2 regions of the Hymenobacter sp. BRD128 genome follow, and region 1 is predicted to be linked to the other one. Evidence: riboswitches for the same ligand, from Rfam matches in the RefSeq annotation. Region 1 holds a riboswitch; the other holds the start of a gene.
What was found. Region 1 has a riboswitch for thiamine pyrophosphate ahead of GKZ68_RS14120 (TonB-dependent receptor). Riboswitches for the same ligand answer to the same signal wherever they lie in the genome.

Region 1 (10,712 bases):
CGCCGGTGACAGCGTACTGGGCCGTTTGGCCGATGTTTTCGCCTAGCACCAGCTTGGGTTTTACTTGGTCGTAGAGCTTGTAGTGGCGCAATACTTCTTCGGCTTTGCGGCCGTAGGGGGCGTGGGCGGGGTTGGCAATGGCCACGCGCTTCACCTGCGGGTCGAGCAGCGTATTCAACCCTTTCGCGCTGGGGTTCAGCTTCTTGCTCCACAGTACGAGGCGGCCCAGGGCGTAGGGCACGGGCGCGCCGGCCGTGCGGCCCATCTGCTGCAAGCGCTGCGGATAGTCGCTGTCGGCCGAGAAAAATATATCGAACGGCGCATCGTGGCTAAGCTGCTCGTAGAACTTGCCCGATGAGCCATACACCACCGTCACTTTGCCTTGCGGGTGCTGGCGGTTGAAAATCGTGACCAGCGAATCGAGCACGTACTTGAGGTCGGCCGCCGCGGCGATGGTGATGGGGGCGGGCCCGGCCGGGGCTAGCCCGCCCGCCCGCGCAGGCAGGCAGCTGCTCAGCAGCAAAAGCGCAAAAAGGAAACGGAGCATGTAACAGGGCTAGCGGCAGGCAAACGCCACCGTTATATACCCAAAGATACAGCCCTGCCTAGCGCAAGGTTTTGCCCACGGAAAAGCCCGGCCGAATTACGACCGGGCTTTTACAGAGTTGGCAAGGCCGCCTCTACCAGCGCAAATTCACTGAAGCCAGGAAATGCTGGCGGGCCTGCGGGTAGTAGTAGCTGAAATACTGCGCCCGCCCGCCGCTGAGGTAGCCGTAGGTGTAGCCGTTGTTCACGTAGGTGGCGCCCAGCACGTTGTTGAGCACGGCGGCCAGCTCGATTTCGCGGAAGCCCAGCTTTGCGGGGTGCCAGAGGTAGCGGGCGCGCACATCCTGCACGTAATAGGCCGGGATGCTGCGGCTGGCGGTGGCCGTGTTGTCGAGGTACTGGCGACTGGCGTAGCGGGCCAGCGTGGCTAGCCGCAGACCGGGCAGCAGCTCGTATTCTACAGTATAGGCGAAGGTGAGGGCGGGGGAGAAGGAAATATCAGTTTGCTTGAACTCGGTGCCGCGCTCGCCGCCGTTGTCGTAGTCGGCGAGATAGTCGGTGTAGTTGTTGATTTTATTGCGGCTGATGGTGGCCGTAGGGCTGATAGTCAGCTTATTCCAGAGCACCGTGGTGGCCTGCAGCTCGATGCCGGTGCGGTAGGAATCGCGCACATTGGTGTGGATGGGGTTGCCCACGTCGTCGAGGTGGCCCGAAAGCACCAGCTGGTCGCGGTACAGCATCAGGTAGTAGTTGGCCGACCACTGAAACGGGCCCGTGGTGCGGCGCAGGCCCACTTCCACATTGTGCAGCTTTTCGGCCGTGGGGCGGCGGGCGGCGGGTGTATCAGTGTAGTCGGTGCGGGTGGGCTCGCGCTGGGCCAGCGCGTAGGAGGCGTAGGCCGCTAGCCCATCTTTCACCTGGTAGGTGAGGCCACCCTTGGGGTTTAGGAAATTGAAGTTGATAGTCTGCTGACTTTTGCCGCCGCCAGGGCTGCCGTCGGGCGCAAACAGCTCGTAGGCCACGTGCCGAAACTGCACGTCGCCGAAGGCGGCCAGCTTTTCGCTCAGCGCCACGGTGGCGCGCAGGTAGGTATTCACGTCGAGCTTATGGGCATTGGGCTCGGAGTAGTAGGGCGTGCCGGTTTCCGGAATATTGGTGCCGCGCTGCGCCCAGGTCAGCTCATCGTAGTGCTGGCCGCGGTAGCCCACCACGGCCCCGCCCAGGGTAGCTTCGGTGAGGAAGCCCCCGGCCGTGGGTCGCAATTGCAAAGCGTAGGTGGCGCCGTAGAGGTCGGTTTTGAGCCAGCGGCGCCGGATAACGTCGGTGGTCGTGAGCGTGTCGAAGCCGCCGCCCGCGCGCGGCTGGTACACCGGCCCACTGATGCCATACATTGCAAAATTCTGGTTGGCCTTGTACTCCTCGTAGTAGCCGCCGCCACGCGTCCAGAAGGGCGTCACGCTCAAGTTTAAGCTGGGGGCTAGCTGGCGCGAAATCAGGAATTGGTAATAATCCTGCTGGTAGTTGTCAGTCTGATTTTTATAGGCCGGCAGGTGCTGGCCGTAGTCGGTACCGGCCTCGTTGTAGCGGCGGTTTTTGGTTAATAAAGAATCCGCTAGCCCATACCACGCCTGGTAAGTGGTTTCGTAGCCCGTGATGACGAGCGCACGCAGCAGCGTCTTTTCATCCGAATAAGTGCCCGCCAAATACAGCGACTTGAGCCGCGACCAGCCCCGGTCGATGTAGCCCTCGCTCTGCACCCGCGAGGCGCGGGCATCGAGCGTGAAGTAGTTGTTGAGTAGGCCCGTACCGGCGGCCACGGTCGTTTTCCAGGTGCCAAACGAGCCGGCCGAGTTGTTAATTTCGGCATACGGCTTGGGCCGCAGGCCAAGCGTTTCCACGTTCAAGCTAGCCCCGAAGGCACCCGCGCCGTTGGTGCTGGGCCCGGCGCCGCGCTGCACCTGAATGCTTTGAATGGAGCTGGCTAGGTCGGGCAAATCGACGAAGAACACGCCGTGGCTTTCGGCCTCGTTCACCGGCACGCCGTTGAGCGTCACGTTGATGCGGGTGCCATCGGTGCCCCGGATGCGCAGGGCCGTGTAGCCTACCCCCGTACCCGCGTCCGAAGTCGTGACTACGCTCGGGGTCTGGTCGAGCAGGTAAGGCAAGTCCTGGCCGAAGTTGCGGGCTTGCAGTTGCTCGCGGCTCACGTTTTGGTAAGTGGTGGCGGTGCGCTCATTGGCGCGGGTAGCCGTGACTACGGCCTCGGGCGTGAGGTTGCGGGCCGTGCGTAAGGCTAGCGGAGCCAGTTGCTGGGCCTCGGGCTGGCCTTGCAAAAGCTGGCTAATAGATTCGAAGCCCACAAAGCGCACTTGCAGCGTGTGCGCGCCGGCCGGCACGGCGGGCAGCACAAAGCGCCCATTGGCATCAGTGACGGTGCCGATGGTGGGCCGGTCGGTGAGCACCACAGTGGCACCGGGCAGCGCGGCACCGGTAGCGGCATCGGTGAGCTGGCCAGCCACGGAGCCTTGCGCCCGCGCCGGGGCAGCCACCAGCGCCAGCAGCGCCGTGCCCGCGAGGAGTACAGTTTTCAACATAATAACGACAAAAAAGCAGCACGCGCCCGCCCGCCAGGGGTCGGCGGGCGGGCAAAATCGTTCGCGGATTGTTTGTTCCCTGCGCCGGCATTACCCGGTTCAGGTTCGATGGGTGTCATCTCAGCCAGCCCGGGTTTTCCCGGCCAGCACCCCTAAACAGGCCGCAAAGATACGCCCTGGCCCGGCGCGGCCGGGGGCACTTGTGTGGTTGGCTGGCTATCAGCTATCTTAGCAGAACACAGCAGCCCGCAACGCCAGCCCGGCGCTTTGCGTTGGGGGTAGGCAGCCTTCGGACCTTTTTTCGTGTAGTCGCTATCGGCCTTTCGTTATGCACCAGCTTCTTTGCGCCCTGTTTTTGCTGGCCGTATTCACCTTCTTTCTGGTGATGCCGAAGCGCCGGCACGTGCCGCCCCCTCCCCCGCCTTCCTCGGGCGGCGACGATGGCGGCGGCGAGCCCCACGACCCCGGCCTGCCCGACATCGACCTGCCGCCCGGTATCTCGCGCCCCATCAATGACTGGGAACCCGACTACAACCGCCGGCGGCCGGTGGAAGTGTGAGTACGCTTAGGGGCAGCTAGCCCCGCTGCTGACCGGCCTGGCCGAGTAGCTTTGCCGCGCTGGCGCTTAGTGGCCGGCCAAGGCCTATGCTCCTCCGTTACCCTCTTTTAGTAGTTCTACTACTGCCGATTGCTTCGGTCTTTGCACAACCCACGCCGCGCGTGGCCGTGAAGCCGCCCCTTACGCACGTCATCGTTTACCTCAACGGCACGGCGCTAGAGCACCGGGGCACCGTAACGCTGGCCGCTGGCCTCAACCGGTTGCTGGTGAGTGGCTTATCGCCTCGCGTCGATGCCGATGGCATGGAAGTACAGCTGGGCGAAGGCGCCGAGTTGCTCTCGATAGAAGACAACGACGAACAGCTAGCCCCCGCCGCGCCCCTCAACCCTACCGCCGTTGATAGCCTGGCCAAGGCCGAAACGGAGCGGCGCGCTACCGAAGGCGAGCTGGAAGGGCTGAAGCAGGAAAAAGCCTTTTTGCTGGCCAACCAAACGCTGCCCTCGGGCACGCAGGCCAACTGGAGCGCCGAGGTGCAGAAGGGCGCCACCCTGATGCGCACCCGCCTGCCCGCCATTCAGCAGGAAACCAACCGCCTGGAAAGCCGCCTGACCACGCTCAGAAGCCAGATTGGACTGTTGCAGCCGCGGGCTTCCGAAACCGGCGCCGGCGACCGGCAGGTGCTGGTGGTGCGGGCCGCCCGTGCCGGCACCATGCCGCTGACGCTACGCTATTTTCTGAACAACCGTAGTGCGTGGCGGCCTTCGCTCGATATCCGGGCCAATGCCAGCGGCCGCGAGGTGCGGTTTGTGACGCACGGGCAGCTTACCAACCGCACGGGCCTGGCCTGGCAGCAGGTAGCCGTGGTGCTGATGCGCTACGAAGTAGGCGATGTATCGCGCCCGCAGCTGGTGCCTTGGGAGCTAAACTATGGCAGCGGCCGTCAGAACGGCGAGGGCCGGGTCGACGAATTTGTGGTGAAAGGCACCGCCAAGGGCCGCCCCGCCGCCGTCACGCAGGGCTCGCGCTACGAGGTGCCCGAGCCCGTGACGCTAGCCCCCGGCCGCCGCCGCGAATTGACGTTGCCCGCCGTGCCGCTGCCTGCCCACCCCGAGTACCTGGCCGTACCCCGCGTGTCGGAGCAGGTGGTGCTGCAAACCAAAGTGAGCGGCTGGGAGGGCCTGCAACTGCCCGATGAGGCCCACGTGTACCACGACGGCGTGTACGTGGGCACCACCGACCTCGAAGACCGCGCCTTCAACGACTCGCTCGAAGTAGCGCTGGGCCACGACCCGCAGCTGGTGGTGGGCCGGGCCAAGCTCGAAGACTTCAGCGGCAACGTGCCGCTCAGCGACAAGCGCCGCGTGCGCCTCACCTACGAGCTAAACGTGCTGAATCGCCACGCCGAAACCGTGCGCCTGCGCCTGCTCGACGAGGTGCCCATCTCCGAAGAAAAGGAAATCAGCGTGAAGGTGCTCGAAGCCAGCGGTGCCCAACAAGACGAGCGCACCGGCAAGCTCACCTGGCTGCTCACGCTGCCCGCCGGCACCAGCCAGCGGCTGCGCTTCAGCTTCCAGGTCGATTATCCCAAGGATAAAGCGGTAGAAATCATCAACCACCGCGTGCGCATTTCCAACCCGAAGTTTCGCTAGCCCCGGCTACGCGCCTATCTCGATGGTATAGCTGGCGTCAAACATTTGGCTCGGCGCCAGGGTCAGAATGCCTTCCTTATCGCGCAGCTCCTGCGGCGCGCCCACGGGGCTAGCCACGCCTTGCCAGGGCTCGATGCACACGAAGGCCGCGCCGGGGCTTTTGGTCCAGAGCCCGAGGTAGGGAAAGCCGTTGAACTGCATGCGCACGAAAGGACCGGTGCGGTCGGTTTTTTGCAGGGTAATGCGGGTAAAGTCGAAGTGCTCGAACACGAGCGCATCGTCCTTGAATAGCTCGTAGCTGAGCGGCAGCGTAGCCGCATTGGTGAGCACGGGGGCGGTTTCGCCGCTGCGCAGGCCACCGCGCAAGAGTTGGCGCGCCAGGGTTACGGGGTGGTCGAAGTGAAAAGCATAATCCGAGAACTGCTCGCCCGCCTCCGGGCGCAGGGGGCAATTGAACGCCGGGTGCGCCCCGATGCTGAACAGCAACTCGTGGCCCGCGGCGGCGGGGTTGCGCACGTGCCAGCCCACGGTGAGCACGCTGCCCCGCAGCTCGTAGCGCACCCGCAACTCAAACTCAAATGGAAAAATAGCCCGGCTGGCGGGGCTAGCCATCAGCTGGAAGGTGAGGCTGGCGGCATCCTCCGCGATGAGCTGAAACTCCTGGTCGCGGGCGAAGCCGTGCTGCGGCAGCTTGTAGGCGCGGCCATCGTGCAGGTACGTATCGTCGGGCAGCTTGCCCACTAGCGGAAACAGCAGCGGCGCGTGGCGGGCCCACTGCGCGGGGTCGGCCGGCCAGAGGTATTCGCGGCCGCTGGCTAGGTCAACGAAGCTCGTGAGCTCGGCGCCGTGGGCGGCAATTTCGACGCGGGCGGTGGCGGAGGTGAGCGTAGGCATTTTTCGGGGAGCGATGAGTAGTGAGCATTGAGCGGTTCTTAAACGGCTAGCCGCGCATCTGTGGCTGCCAGGGCCTGCGCCAGCCGCTGGGCGGGCGGGCCACCGATTTCGGCAAATGGCCAGCCGCGCTGCCGCAATTCCTGCCGGTACAAGTTGTAAAAATGCCAGCGTTGCGCCGGGTTGGGGTGCTCGCGCAGCGGGTCGGGCGTCCAGGGCAGGTCGGGGGCCAGCAGCAGGGTGAGGGCGTAGCGCGGCTTGGCCAGCTCGGCCAGCACCCAGGCCGGACAGGTGCCAAACGCATTTTCGGCCCAGATTTTAATGACCAGCAAATCGGTATCGCAAAAGAGCAGGCCGGCCGCCTGGCCAGCCGCCGCGTCTTCGGCGGCGAGCTGGCCGCGGGCAATGGCTTCGAGGTCGGCCAGGGTGTAGCTAGCGCCGTTTGCTTCGAGGTACTGCCGGGCGTATTCGGGCACGAAGGTGGTGCCGTAGTGCGCCGCCAGCTGCGCGGCCAGCGTGCTCTTGCCCGCCGATTCGGGGCCGGTGAGGGAGATGCGGCGCACAGCCATCCCTTAGGCCGTTACCGGCTGGCGCCGCATATCACGCCGCCATTCCCAGTAGCCGTAGGCCGCTAGCCCCAGGTACAAAAAATAAAGCAAGCTGGTAGGATACAACTGCTTAGCCCACAAGATGGGCACGTAGATGGCATCGACTACAATCCAGAGCCACCAGTTTTCGAGGCGCTTGCGCATGAGCAAAAACTGCGCGGCGATGCTCGTGCCGGTGGTAAAGCTGTCCCAGTGCGGAAACGAGGAATCGGTGTGGTGGGCCAGGTAGTAGCCCGAGCCCAGCGTGTAGGCCAGGATAAAAGCAACAGCCAGCCCCCACTCGGCGGGCGTGACGTGCGTGACGGGCAGCTCGGCATCGCCCCGGCCGCCGTGGCGCCACTCGTACCAGCCGTAGGCGCTCAAGGCGATAAAAATTCCCTGCAAGCCGCTGTCCGAATACAGCCCCTGCCGGTAATAAATGACCACGTAGAGCAGGCAGCTGAAGATGGCCACCGGAAAATTGAGCAGCGACTCGCGGGCCGCCAGCCACACGCAGGCAAAGCCCGTGAGCACGGCCGCCCATTCGAGGGCCGTGGTGGCGCGCACGGCGGCCCAGGTGTCGGCGGGCAGGCTAGCGAGGGAAAAAAGCAACATAGAACAAAGGCCGAAAAGCCGCGCAAGGTAGCCCGCCAGGGTACTTTTGCGTCATGCTGCCCGACCTCACCCCCGCCGCCCTGCACGCCCGCCTCGCCGCCGGCGAAGACATTCAGCTCATCGACGTGCGCGAGGAAATGGAGTTTGACTACTGCCGCATCGCGGGCAGCGTGCTCATTCCGCTGGGCGAAATTCCGCGCCGCGCCGCCGAAATCCGTACTGAGGGGCCGGTAGTGCTCATCTGCCACCACGGCGTGCGCTCGGCGCAGGCGCTGGGCTACTTGCAGCACAGGTTAGGGCGCGAAAATTTGCTTAACTTGAGAGGCGGCATTGACGCGTGGAGCCTGCAAGTGGACCCTAGCGTGCCCGTGTACTGAGTGTAATTCTGGTTGCTCTTGCGCGCTTGCCAGGGCAGCGCCTGTCAGTTTTTCTATTCCTTTTCCCATGCCATCCCCTACCCTAGCCAGCCGCCTGGCCCTGCGCGAGCGCCCCGCCGGCCGGCCCCTGATGCATCAGGAGTGGGGCGACCTGCTGTTTATGCACTGGCCGGTGCCAGCCGAGCTTATTCAGGCGCAGCTGCCGGCGCGCCTGCAAGTCGATACGCACGAAGACGTGGCCTGGCTAGGGGTAGTGCCATTTCGGATGTGGGATGTGCGCAGCCGCGTGACGCCGCCCGTGCCCGGCGCCCGCGAGTTTTTGGAGCTGAATGTGCGTACCTACGTGCACCTCGACGGCGTGCCCGGCGTGTGGTTTTTTTCGCTCGATGCCAGCAATCCGCTGGCAGTGTGGGCCGCGCGCACGTTCTTTCACCTACCTTATTTTCGGGCCCACCTCAAGCTGGAACGCCCCGCGCCCGCGCGCCTGCACTACATCGGCCACCGCGTGCACAACGGCGCGCCCGAGGGCCACTTTGCCGCCACCTGGCAGCTGGGCGAAACGCTGCCGCCCAGCGAGCCCGACTCCCTGGCGTTTTTCCTCACCGAGCGCTACTGCCTGTATGCGGCCGGGGGCATGGGGCCGGGGCGCGGCGACAAGCTGTATCGGGGCCGCATTGCGCACCATGCCTGGCCCTTGCGCGCCGCCGAGCTATTGAGTTATAACTCCGATTTGGTAGAAGGCCACGGCCTGCCCACGCCCGTGGGCGAGCCCGTGCTGCACGCCGGCGGGCCGGTAAGTGTGGACCTGTGGCGCCTAGAGCGGGTGTAATTTTGGCGGGTGTCCGCCGCCTTCCGCCTTCCGTCCCTGCCCGATTTACCCGTTGTAGCCGCCCTGCCCGAGCTGCTGGCGGCGCTTTCAGCCAATGCGCGCGCCGTGCTCGAAGCGCCGCCCGGCGCCGGCAAAACTACCGTCGTGCCGCTGGTGCTGCTAGGCGCCGCGTGGCGCCCGGCTAGCCAGAAAATTCTGGTGCTCGAACCGCGCCAGCTGGCCGCCCGCGCCGCCGCCGCTCGCTTGGCCCAGCTGCTGGGCGAGCCCGTGGGCCGCACCGTGGGCTACCGCGTGCGCCTCGACAGCAACGTATCGGCCAGCACGCGCATCGAGGTTATTACCGAAGGCATCCTGACCCGGATGCTGCAAGACGACCCGGCGCTGGAAGACGTGGCTTGCCTCATCTTCGACGAATTTCACGAGCGCAGCCTCAACGCCGACCTGGGGCTAGCCCTGGCCCTCGACGCCCAGGCCGTGCTGCGGCCCGAGCTGCGCATTGTGCTGATGTCGGCCACCCTGGAGGCCCACCGGCTGGGGCAGTGGCTGCCCGCGCCGGTGGTGAGCAGCGCCGGCTTTTTATTTCCCATCGAAACGCACTACCTCGACCCGCGCCGGGCGGCTAGCCTGCCCAACAAGCCCAGTGAGCGGCTGGCCGAGCTGGTGCCCGGCCAGGTGCGCGAAGCCCTGGCTAGGCACACAGGCGACGTGCTCGTGTTTCTGCCCGGCGTGGCCGACTTGCAGCGCGTGGCCAGAAAGCTTGGCGACAGCCTACCCACCGACACCGACCTGCACCTGCTGCACGGCGAGCTGCCGCTCGACGCCCAGGACGACGCCCTGCGCCCCGCCCCGGCCGGCCGGCGCAAGGTGATTCTGGCCACCAGCATTGCCGAAACCAGCCTCACCATCGAGGGCGTGCGGGTGGTGGTTGACGGCGGCTTTGCGCGGGTGCCGCGCTTTGTGCCGCGCACCGGCTTCACCACCCTCGAAACCGTGCCCGTGGCCCGCGCCGCCGCCGACCAGCGCCGGGGCCGCGCCGGCCGCCTCGCGCCCGGCACCTGCTACCGCCTCTGGACCGAAGCCGAGCACCACCTGCTGCCCGCCCACCGCCCGCCCGAAATTCACACCGCCGACCTCAGCGGCCTTGTGCTGGAGCTGGCTCTCTGGGGCGCTCACGACCCGGCTAGCCTGCGCTGGCTCGATGCGCCGCCCGCCGCCGCCGTGGCCCAGGCGCGCGAGCTGCTGGTGCGGCTGGGCGCGGTGGCGGGCGGCTTTAATTTGGAAGCAGAAAACAAGAATGAGGAATCGCCGCTGGAGAATTCCTCACTCCTGCTTTCTGCTTCCAAATTAATCCCCACGCCCCACGGCCGCCAACTGGCCAAGCTGGGCCTGCCGCCGCGCCTGGGCCACCTCGTGGTGCGCGGCACCGAGCTGGGCCACGGCCCAGCCGCCGCCGCCCTGGCCGCCCTACTGGCCGAGCGCGACTTGCTGCGCTGGGCCACGCCCAATGACCCGCGCCCCCTGCCCCCCGACCTGCGCCTGCGCCTCGAAGCCCTGGCTAGTGGCCGGCCGCCGCTGGCCGGGCTAGCCCTGCATCAGGCCACGCGCCAACGCGTGCGCGACGTGGCCCGCCACCTGCAAAGCCGCCTGCCCAAAGCCGCCGCGTCCACCGGCCAGGGCTACGCGCTGGCCAATGCGCCCATCGGCCTGCTTACGGCGCTGGCCTACCCCGACCGGCTAGCCCAGCGCGAAGCGCCCGACCGCCTGCGCCTCATCACGGGCCAGCGCGTGAGCCTGCGCACGGAGGATGTGGACCCACGGGCCGAGTTTTTTGCGGTGGCTTACTTGGCGGGCACGGCCACTGCGCCCCGCGCCACTCTGGCCGCCCCCCTCGACCGGGAGGAGCTGGAAGCGGCCTTCGGCGAGCAAATCACCACCGTGGAGGAAGTGCGCTTCGACCCCGCTGCCCAGCGCGTAGTGGGCCGCCGCGTACGCCGCCTGGGGGCGTTGCTGCTGGAAGAAAAAACTATCGGCCAACCCAATGCCGAGCTGGTAGCCCAAGCCCTGC
Region 2 (10,712 bases), 560 kb from region 1:
GCCTACTCACCGAGTTGCTGGCAACCGGCCTGGAGCGCCTGCACCTGCGCAAGCCCAGTTGGCCGGCCGAAGCGCTGGAAAACCTCATTGAGGCTCTGCCGGTGCAGTTTCACTCGCGCTTAGTGCTGCACGGCCACCCCGAGTTGGTGCGGCGCTACGGGCTGGGCGGCTTGCACCTCACGGCCAGCCAGCGAGCAACTATTATGCGCCGCCCGGCGCTGTTACCTGGCCAAACGCTCTCCACGTCCTTCCACTCGCTGGCCGAAATAGCCCGCGCACGCCGCCGCTACAACTACGTATTTCTAAGCCCCATTTTCGACAGCCTCAGCAAAGCGGGGTATGCCAGCAATTTTGACCTAACCACCGTGCGGGCTTTTTTACAAAAACGGGCGGCTAGCCCTACCCGCCAACCGCAGGTTGTGGCGCTAGGAGGCATTGATAGCCAAACTAGTAAGCTAGCGCGAACGGCGGGCTTTGCGGGAGCGGCAGTGCTCGGCGCAATTTGGCAAAGCCCCGACCCAGTAGCCGCGTTTCGGGAGTTGCGCGTGGGGCTGGGCTAGCGACGGGCAAAAGCGACCGGCTCGCTTCCCTACCCTCCCCCCTAGCCGCGACCCAAAAAGCCGTTCGCCCCATCGTTGCCGTAGTAGGGAGTACCAAGTCCCTTAGCGCTAGCACGGCTAGTGGCAATTAAACCAATAAGCCCTCTCTACCAATCTCTTATCCCACCCCAATGCAATACGGTATGTGCTTTGATGGCAGCGTGGTGCGCGGCCGCGGCGACGATGGCCGCCCCCTACACTTCTCCAATACCCGCGCCACGGGCCACGTCGAGCACGCCGAGTTTCACTACCGCCGAGCGCGCCAGATGGGCCTCACCCTCTTCCGCGATACCATCCTCTGGGACGAAGCCCGCCGCCAGCCCGACTACGCCTGGCTCGACCGCCTGCAAGCCCTCAGTCACGGCCAGATAGAGCTGGTACTGAACCACTACGCCCTGCCCGAGTGGCTAGATGAGGCCAGCTTTTGGGGCGAAAGCGCGGCCACCGCCATGTACGAGCTGAGCTACCAGGTGGCGCGGCGCTACCCGGGCGCGTTTCGCAGCTACAATGTGGGCGCCGAGCTGGGCATCTGGACCGATTGGATTGCGGCCCCCAACAACCGGCAGTGGCCCTTCGGCAACCGCTCGTGGTGGGACGTGTACCGCCAAACCAGCGCCATTACCATCGCCATCGCCCGGGGCCTCAAGGCTGGCGACCCCACCTGCCGCACCGCCATGAGCGAGCCCTGGGGCTGGGACCCTGCCGTGCCTTGGGCCGACCAGGCCCGGCCCTTCGCCACCCTGCTGGGGCAGCCCGATGAGGTGGCGGTGGCGAATAATTGCTTTACCTGGCAGCAGGGTCACGCCGGCCTGCTCGACATCGTGGGCCTCAATATTTACTTCGAAAACGACATCCCCGGTATGCTAGCGGCAGCCCGGCGGCTCTTCCCCGCCCAGCACGTAGTCGTGGCCGAAACCGGCAACCTGCTCCGCCCCGATTGCCACCCGCCCGCCCTGTGGTGGGCCAAGTTCGAGGCCCTGGCCGAGCCCGACCTGGAAGTGAGCTGGAGCCCCGGCCTCACCATGCTTACCCACGAGCTGGGCGAGCGCATGGCCGGCAACCTACTCAGCGAGGACGGCACCACGCACTGGCTGCGCCCCGATTTGGTGCCAGGTGCCCGGCAGCCGGCGCAGGTGCTGGGCTAGCTCCTACCCCCGCTAGGCCAGCGCCGCGTCCCAATCCTTCCACACTGGCTCGTAGCCCTGGCGGCGCAGCATGGCGGCTATTTCGGCCGGACTGCGCTCATCGGAAATCTCGAACTGCTCCAGCGACTCGGGCGCCACCGCGTAGCCGCCCGGATTGGTCTTCGAACCCGCGCTAATACTGGTGATGCCTAGTTTGATAACCTGGTCGCGGAAGGCCGGGTTTTCGCGGGTTGAGAGCGATAGCTCGACTTCTTCATTCAGCAGGCGGTAGGCGCAAATGAGCTGCACCAGCTCGCGGTCGCTCATTTCCACCTTGGGCTGAAGCAGGCCCTCGGCCGGCCGCAGGCGCGGGAAAGAGAGGCTGTACTTGGTCTGCCAGTAGGTCTTTTCGAGGTAGTCGAGGTGCAGCGCGGTATAGAAGCAGTCGGTGCGCCAGTCCTCCAGGCCGATGAGCACCCCTAGCCCCATCTTGTGGATGCCGGCCCGGCCGAGGCGGTCGGGCGTATCGAGGCGGTACTGGAAGTTAGACTTTTTGCCTTTGGGGTGGTGCTTTTTGTAGTCCTCTTGGTGGTAAGTTTCCTGGTACACCAGCACCGTATTAAGGCCTTCGGGAATGAGGCGCTCGTAGTCGGCTTGGTCGAGCGGCTGCACCTCCATCGACAAATGAGCGAAGTGCGGGCGCAGGGTTTTTAACGCTTTCTCCAAGTAATCGACGCCCACCGTCTGGTTGGCTTCGCCCGTCACGAGCAGCACGTGGCCGTAGCCCCAGTCCTTGAGCACGGCCGCTTCAGTTAACATCTCCACGCTACTCAGGGTACGCCGTTTTAGCTTGTTATCGAGGCTAAAGCCGCAATAGGTGCAGATATTCTGGCACTCATTACTCAAGTACAGCGGCACATACAGCTGCATGGTATTGCCAAAGCGATTGCGCGTGAGGCGATGGCTAGCCTGCGCCATCTGCTCCAGGTAAGGCGCGGCGGCGGGCGAGATGAGCGCCTTAAAATCGTCGAGCGTGCGGCGCGGCGCGGCTAGGGCGCGCTCCACGTCGGCCGCCGTTTTGGCGTAGATACTGGCCTTGACATCGTCCCACGGGTGGGCCTCAAAAACGGGGCGAAAGCTCATCTGATAACGACTAGTGACTACTAAACTCGCCTGTCATTGCGAGCGCAGCGCGGCAATGACAGGCGAGTTATCGGGATAAATTATTGGCAATCAATCCAAGAAAGCAGTGAGCGGCGAGCTGGCCACCGCCTCGGCGTGCGCCACCGGCGCGGCCAGCCGCGCCTCATAGGCCAGCCGACCGGCCTCCACGGCCGTTCTAAATGCGTGCGCCATAGCCACCGGCTGCCCGGCCACGGCGATGGCCGTGTTCACGAGCACCGCATCGGCGCCTATTTCCAGCGCCGCCGCCGCGTGCGAGGGCGCGCCGATGCCCGCATCCACCACCACCGGCACCTTGCTCTGGCCGATTATTATTTCCAAAAACTCCTTAGTCAGCAGCCCTTTATTGGAGCCGATGGGCGAGCCTAGCGGCATCACGGCGGCTACGCCCACTTCTTCGAGGCGCTTGCACAGCACCGGGTCGGCGTGGATGTAGGGCAGCACCACGAAGCCCATCTTCACCAGCTCCTCGGCGGCTTTCAGGGTTTCGATGGGGTCGGGCAGCAGGTACTTGGGGTCGGGGTGAATTTCGAGCTTGAGCCAATTAGTTTCCAACGCCTCGCGGGCTAGCTGGGCAGCGAAAACCGCCTCCTTGGCGGTGCGCACGCCCGAGGTATTAGGCAGTAGGCTGAACTGCGGGTGCCCGAGGTGGCGCAGGATATCGTCGTTGGTATCGGCCACGTCGACGCGCTTAAGGGCCACCGTCACCAGCTCCGAGCCGGAAGCTAACAGGGCCTCTTCCATCAGGGCCGACGAGCTGAACTTGCCCGTGCCCGTGAATAGCCGCGAGGTGAACGTGCGGCCAGCAATTACCAGCGGTTGAGTTTTCATAAGCTTGCTATTGACTGAGGGCTAGATACTTCTTCCACAAAAAGCTGGGCCGCCTCCGTAGGGTTAGCCGCGCCACCAATGGCCCCCGACACGGCCACGCCATGCAAACCGGCGGCTAGTAACTCCGCCACATCGGCCAGCCCTACCCCTCCGATACCGACCACCGGCGTCGTGAAACCAGCTGCCCGGCACTGCGCCATGATTTCGGCGTAGCCACTTAGCCCCAGAATCGGACTTAGCTTTTCCTTGGTCGTGGTGAAGCGAAACGGCCCTAGCCCGATGTACTCAACGCCGGCCGCCACTAGCCCCTCAATATCGGCAAACGTGTTAGCGGTGCCGCCGATAACAAAGTCCGGCCCTAGCAGCGCCCGCGCCTCGGCCGGCGGCATATCCTGCTTGCCCAGGTGCACGCCATCGGCGCCGATTTCGAGGGCTAGCGCCGGGTTGTCGTTGAGAATGAAGGTGGCGCCGTGGTGGCGGCAGACTACCTGCACGTCGAGGGCGCGCTGCTTCCACTCGGCGGCCGGCAGGTTTTTAACCCGCAGCTGCACCCAATTCACCCTGCCCCGGCAAGCCAGCTCGGCCGCCTGGGCGCTCGTCGTAATATACTGTAGCCGACTGATTTTCATAATACTTCTAAAAAAGAATGATACCCTAGCCATGTATCGTTGCTGCCCAAAAAGGCGGCCGTGTAGGTCTTACCCTGCCAGCAGGCTTCGGGCAAGTCGTCGCCCAGCGCCAGCCGGGCCAAGATGGCGGCCGACAGCACGCAGCCGCTGCCGTGCTTCTCGCCGTGCGGCAGGCGGGGGCTAGCCAGCGTGTGGCGCACCTCGGGCATGAGCAGCACGTCGGTGGCAAAGTCGCCCTCGGCGTGGCCACCTTTCAGCAGCACCGGGCACCAGACGGCCAGTGTTTCGGCGGCGGCCTCGGGGCTAGCGGCGGGCAGCAGGCGCAGCGCCTCGGGCCGGTTGGGGGTGAGGAGTGCCAGCTCGCAGCAAATGGCTTGCAGCAGTTCGATGTCGGGCCGGGCGTGAAACTCGTAGCCGGCCGTGGCCTGTAGCACCGGGTCCCAGATGAGTTGCACAGCTGGGTTATATGCTTTGAGCCAGCGAATTAACTCCAGCAGCAGTGGCAAACTTTCGAAAAGACCAATTTTGATAAACTTGACCGGAAACCGCACCAGCAATAGTTGAACTTGGTCCTGAATGTCGGCCAGCGGCACCCAGTTCACGCGCTCAAACGCCACGTCGTTCTGCACCGTGAGGGCGGTGCAAGCGGCTAGCCCATACACGCCGCTAGCCTCCATTGTCTTGACATCGGCCAGCACGCCGGCCCCGGCGCTGGGGTCGAAGCCGGCAATGGTGAGGGCGTAAGGGCGCATAAGAAAGATGTAGCGTGGACGCTGCGAGTCCGCGCGTGGTAACGTTGAGATGATAACACGCGCGGACTCGCAGAGGCCACGCTACCTAGCGCTACAGATAAATCTCGCTGCCCTTCTGCACGAACTCGCGCGACTTCTCGCGCAACCCCTCCGCTAGCACTTGGGCCGCCGTCATTTCCTGCGTAGCCGCGTAGTCGCGCACTTCCTGCGTGATTTTCATGGAGCAGAAGTGCGGGCCGCACATTGAGCAGAAGTGCGCCACCTTGGCGCCTTCGGCGGGTAGGGTTTCGTCGTGATACTCGCGGGCGGTGTCGGGGTCGAGGCTGAGGTTGAATTGGTCTTCCCACCGGAACTCGAAGCGGGCCTTACTCAGGGCGTTGTCGCGGTACTGCGCGCCGGGGTGGCCCTTGGCAAGGTCGGCGGCGTGGGCCGCGATTTTGTAGGCGATTACGCCGTCCTTCACATCCTGCTTGTTGGGCAGGCCCAGGTGCTCCTTGGGCGTCACGTAGCAGAGCATGGCGGTGCCAAACCAGCCTATCATGGCCGCCCCGATGGCCGACGTAATGTGGTCGTAGCCGGGCGCAATGTCCGTCGTGAGCGGCCCCAGCGTGTAGAACGGCGCCTCGTGGCACTCCTTCAGTTGCTTGTCCATGTTCTCCTTGATGAGGTGCATGGGCACATGGCCGGGGCCTTCTATCATCACCTGCACGTCGTGCTTCCAGGCAATTTTGGTCAGCTCGCCCAACGTTTCCAGCTCGGCAAACTGGGCCTCGTCGTTGGCATCGGCGATGGAGCCAGGGCGCAGGCCGTCGCCCAGCGAGAAGGCCACGTCGTAGGCCTTCATAATCTCGCAAATCTCCTCGAAGTGGGTATAGAGGAAGCTCTCCTTATGGTGCGCTAGGCACCACTTGGCCATAATGGAGCCGCCGCGCGACACGATGCCCGTCACCCGCTTGGCGGTCATCGGCACGTAGCGCAGCAGCACGCCCGCGTGGATGGTGAAGTAATCCACGCCCTGCTCGGCCTGCTCGATGAGCGTATCGCGAAACAGCTCCCAGGTGAGGTCCTCGGCTTTGCCGTTTACCTTTTCCAGCGCCTGGTAGATGGGCACCGTACCCACCGGCACCGGGCAGTTGCGGATAATCCACTCGCGGGTTTCGTGGATGTTCTTACCGGTGCTGAGGTCCATGAGCGTGTCGCCGCCCCAGCGGCAGCTCCACACGGCCTTATCTACCTCCTCCTCAATACTTGAGGTCACGGCCGAGTTACCGATGTTAGTATTGATTTTCACCAGGAAATTGCGCCCGATAATCATGGGCTCGCTCTCCGGGTGATTGATGTTCGACGGAATAACAGCCCGGCCGGCGGCCACTTCCTGGCGCACAAACTCGGCCGTGATATGGTCCTCCGGCGTGTTGGCCCCGAAGCTGTGGCCGCGGTGCTGGGTGCGTAGCGGGTCGTCCTGGGGCAGCTCGTCGAAGCGCTGGTTTTCGCGGATGGCGATGTACTCCATCTCGGGCGTGATGATGCCCTTTTTGGCGTAGTGCATCTGGCTCACGTTGGCGCCGGCCCTGGCGCGCAGCGGGGCCGCAATGTGCTCGAAGCGCAGGTGGTCGAGACTGGCGTCGGCGGCGCGCTGCTGGCCGTAGTCGGAGGTGGTGCCGGCTAACTGCTCCACGTCGCCGCGCTCCAGAATCCAGCTTTCGCGCAGGCGCGGCAGGCCTTTTTTCAGGTCAATTTCGACATTCGGGTCGGTGTAGGGGCCGCTGGTGTCGTACACCGTCACGGGCGGGTTCTGCTCCGACGGAAAGCCGAAATCGAACTTGCGCTCGGTGTCGGCCAGCGCAATTTCACGCATCGCCACCCGGATATTGGGGTGTAGCTTGCCCGGCACGTAAATCTTGCGCGAGCCGGTGAGGGGCTGGCGCTCCACCAGCGTCTGCTGAGGGGCTTGGTCTTTCTTTTTCATCTCGATGGGATGGGGTAGGAAAAGAGAGGTCGGCCCACGCCTACCCCCCCTGAGTGGCGCGAATAAGCAGAATGCGGTCGTGGGGCTGCACGGCGTGGCTGGCCCACTCGGTGCGGGGCACCACCTGGTCGTTCACAGCCACGGCGAGGCCGCGCGTCTGGACCTGGTCCAGCGCGGCCAAGAGGTCAGCGAGCGGCTGGTTTTCAGTGGCTTCGTGGGCCGAATTGTTTACGTAGCAAACCATGCAACTAGCACTAGTTGAGACAATGGGAAGTCCATAAACAATAGGCGGCGCCAGCCACGGCTAGCCCCGTAAGGCAGCCGCAAAGCGGTCCAGTACTTTTCCCTTCGCCAGCATTACCTGGTTCAGGTTCGGAGGGTATCGTCTCAGCCTTGCTCGCGCAAAGCACCCCTAAAGTTTACAGTGGCGAAGGTAGGCGGCGAATTATGAGCGTTGGTTGAATCAGGCCGGTTTTGCCGAAATTTTATTCAACGCCACAGCGAGCAGCAATTCATGCCAGTTTGCTTTTTGCTAAGGAAGTATACTTTTATCAAATCTTTATTCTCTTACTCGCATGGGCCCATTTTTACAAAATTCCCTTCGACTAGCTCTGTCATATTGCGCTGCATTTTTCGTTATACAACCAGTGGCGGCGCAAACTGCTGCTATGCCAGCCAAAGTGTATGCTTACGTGGAGCAAATGCCTCATTTGCCTGGCGACAATAGCATGGCAGGGATAGTGAAAGCTATTCAGCAACACGTCGTTTATCCGCCCGATGCATTGCGCGAGCAGGTACAAGGCCGCATATTCGTCACATTTGTGGTAGCTGCTGACGGTCAGGAGCAACACGTGGCAATTGTTAAAGGTCTCCGGCCCGACTGCGATTCGGCAGTGGTGTGGGCGGTTCGCCAGCTACCACGGTTTGAGCCTGGTATCAACAAAGGGGAACCAGTGGCCGTGAGCTTCACCGCACCGGTTAACTTCGCCATCACGGCTCCTAGTCCACGTAAGCCTGGGTTGACACCTCGCTAGCCGCCGAGACATTTATACAATTAACCAAAGCAGGTAGTAGTGGGAACCCAACGCGTTGGCTGTTTGTATCTTTGCCCTATGTTACTGGAACTCGAACTCGCCCCCGCTAAACGCGACATCCGCAAAACCTCGCCCGACGACCTCAAGGCGTTTATGGTGGAGCATGGTGAAAAGCCGTTCCGCGCCAAGCAGGTGACGGAGTGGCTGTGGAAGAACACGGCCGGCTCGTTTGAGGAAATGAACAACATCTCGCTGAGCACCCGCGAGTTGCTAGCCCGCCACTTCGTGATAAACGGCGTGGCCGTGCAAAACCAGCAGCTCAGCAATGACGGCACTATTAAGTCGGCTTTCCGGCTGCACGATGGCAACATTGTGGAGGGCGTGCTCATTCCGCACGACACGCGCATGACGGCCTGCATCAGCAGCCAGGTGGGCTGCTCGCTCACGTGTAAGTTTTGCGCCACCGGCTACATGGACCGCAAGCGCAACCTCGACGCGGCCGAGATTTACGACCAAGTGGTGCGCATTCGGGAGCAGTGCGAGGCCCAGTACGGCACGCCGCTCACCAACATCGTGTACATGGGCATGGGCGAGCCGCTACTCAACTACGCCAACGTGGTAGAAAGCGTGCGCCGCATCACCGCCCCCGACGGCCTGAACATGGCCCCGCGCCGCATCACCATCAGCACGGCCGGCATCGCCAAGATGATAAAGAAGCTGGCTGATGATGACGTGAAGGCCAACCTCGCCCTGAGCCTGCACGCGCCCAACGACACGAAGCGCAACGAGATTATGCCCATCAACGAGGCCAACTCGCTGGCGGCCCTCAAGGACGCGCTGCAATACTACCACCAGAAAACCGGCCGCAAAGTCACCTACGAATACATTGTGTTCGAGAACTTTAACGATGGCCTGGAGGATGCCGCCGAGCTCTACACCATCTCGAAGTGGCTGCCCTGCAAGATTAACCTCATCGAGTATAACCCCATCGAAAACGCGGCTTACCAGAACGCGGAGGCCGATAAAATCACGGCCTTTCACAAGTATCTGGCCGACCGCGGCGTGCAAACCAACATCCGCCGCAGCCGGGGCAAGGACATTGATGCCGCCTGCGGGCAGCTCGCCAACAAGGAGAAGGCAGAAGCAGCGTAGCCCGCGCGCTTATTACACAAAACCCCCGCTGCCGGCCTGGCAGCGGGGGTTTTGTGTGGTATCACTTGGTATCTTTTAAGAGCATAAGCGTTGACAGGCAATTTTGCTGCATGTCTTCCGTGACGCGGCCGGCTAGCCGCTCTATCACCGGCTGGCTATTACCGTTGGGCCCGTATAACTGCATAATCTGTGGGCCGCGCCTGATGAGGGAGGCATTGAATTCTTGGTGAAAAAGCTCGACGCGCTCGGCCGATGACTTGCCTTTGAAAGCCCCGGCGGTTTGCAAAGCGGCTAGCCGCTGGCACAGCTCGTCGCCCCACGCCTTGATAAACTCGTCCTCACCGGCGGCCGTCTGCCTGAATCGGTTGTAGAGCTGCGTAGCTGCCGGGCAGGCCCGGATGAGCTGCACGGCCACGGCAGTTGGCAGGTAGGCGCGTAGCTGCTCGTAGGCCCCGGCCACCTTAGCTTGGGCGGCTACTTGCCGGATGGTGGCCACTCGCTTTTCGATGGTTTGGGAGAGTACTTGCTCAAAGGCAGCCTGCGCCTGTACCGGACTCAGCGTGGCCGTGCTAGGCCCAGCCGCCAGCTGCTGGCAGGCCTCGCCTGCCAGGCTCCGGGCTAGCTGAGTTTGGCCGGCTACCGTGTCGGCGAGGGCTAGCGATGCGGCTAGGGCGGCCGGGCCTGCGGCAAGGAGCCACAAGCTAGCCACTAAAACGAGTTGCTTCATGCTACGAAACTACTGCTAGCCTACCGCAGCTTGGTTTTGCCAAAGCGGTACGCTACATCCAGGTAGGCCGGATAGATGCCACTGTCGTTCCGCGAGTTGTAATACAATGCCCCCAGGCTGCCGCTAAAGCGCGGCGAGGCGTAGCGGAGGCCTGCCAGCCCGGCAATGCCGCCGCTGCCATCAAAGCTGGTGATATACGTTTCGTTGACCACCGAAAACAGGCGCGACACCCGCACGTTGGCCCCGAAAACGCCCACTGGTGAGTTGCCAATGCCGTCGCTACCAAAGCCATAGCCCAGGCCGAAGGTCACGTTGGTATCGGCCGAGCCATAGGTAGCCAGGCCATAGCCCACGCCGGCGCTGCCACTGCCGCCGCCTACACCCGTAGCAAAACCGTAGAGCACCCCCGCGCCTACACGAAAGTTATTGCTCACCGGCACGCTGGCTTTGGGCGTGATGGCGATGGCCGGAACGCCAAAAAACGGGATTACGGGCACTAGCAGCCCCAGCGAAATATTATCGGTCAGGCCGTAATTGACTCCTAGCAGAAACACGTTGAGCGCCTGCACGTAACCTTCGCCTTGGTACAGGTTGCGGGCCGTAGGGGCAATGAACATGCGTGTGCCGTTGCCCACGTAATCGAAGCCCCGCCGGGCCTGCTCGGGCGTCTGCGACATGAGCTGCCGCACGCTGGCCCGCTGCACCGTAACCAG

Region 2: it holds a riboswitch for thiamine pyrophosphate, as region 1 does, so the genes downstream of both, thiS (sulfur carrier protein ThiS) here and GKZ68_RS14120 (TonB-dependent receptor) in region 1, are expected to answer to the same signal.

What each region holds. Positions count from the first base shown of each region.
Region 1 is NZ_CP053908.1:3,198,775-3,209,486, forward strand. It holds gene modA (molybdate ABC transporter substrate-binding protein) at 1-547, opposite strand, end outside; gene GKZ68_RS14120 (TonB-dependent receptor) at 681-3,140, opposite strand; TPP riboswitch at 3,198-3,304, opposite strand; gene GKZ68_RS14125 (hypothetical protein) at 3,469-3,699, shown strand; gene GKZ68_RS14130 (DUF4139 domain-containing protein) at 3,786-5,348, shown strand; gene GKZ68_RS14135 (aldose 1-epimerase family protein) at 5,355-6,242, opposite strand; gene GKZ68_RS14140 (AAA family ATPase) at 6,281-6,802, opposite strand; gene pnuC (nicotinamide riboside transporter PnuC) at 6,812-7,441, opposite strand; gene GKZ68_RS14150 (rhodanese-like domain-containing protein) at 7,495-7,818, shown strand; gene GKZ68_RS14155 (YqjF family protein) at 7,886-8,647, shown strand; gene hrpB (ATP-dependent helicase HrpB) at 8,657-10,712, shown strand, end outside.
Region 2 is NZ_CP053908.1:3,754,513-3,765,224, forward strand. It holds gene GKZ68_RS16715 (thiamine phosphate synthase) at 1-560, shown strand, start outside; gene GKZ68_RS16720 (hypothetical protein) at 731-1,744, shown strand; gene thiH (2-iminoacetate synthase ThiH) at 1,757-2,866, opposite strand; gene GKZ68_RS16730 (thiazole synthase) at 2,957-3,736, opposite strand; gene GKZ68_RS16735 (thiamine phosphate synthase) at 3,733-4,365, opposite strand; gene GKZ68_RS16740 (hydroxymethylpyrimidine/phosphomethylpyrimidine kinase) at 4,362-5,117, opposite strand; gene thiC (phosphomethylpyrimidine synthase ThiC) at 5,209-7,086, opposite strand; gene thiS (sulfur carrier protein ThiS) at 7,127-7,330, opposite strand; TPP riboswitch at 7,413-7,510, opposite strand; gene GKZ68_RS22755 (energy transducer TonB) at 7,815-8,120, shown strand; gene rlmN (23S rRNA (adenine(2503)-C(2))-methyltransferase RlmN) at 8,199-9,272, shown strand; gene GKZ68_RS16765 (hypothetical protein) at 9,334-9,999, opposite strand; gene GKZ68_RS16770 (hypothetical protein) at 10,020-10,712, opposite strand, start outside.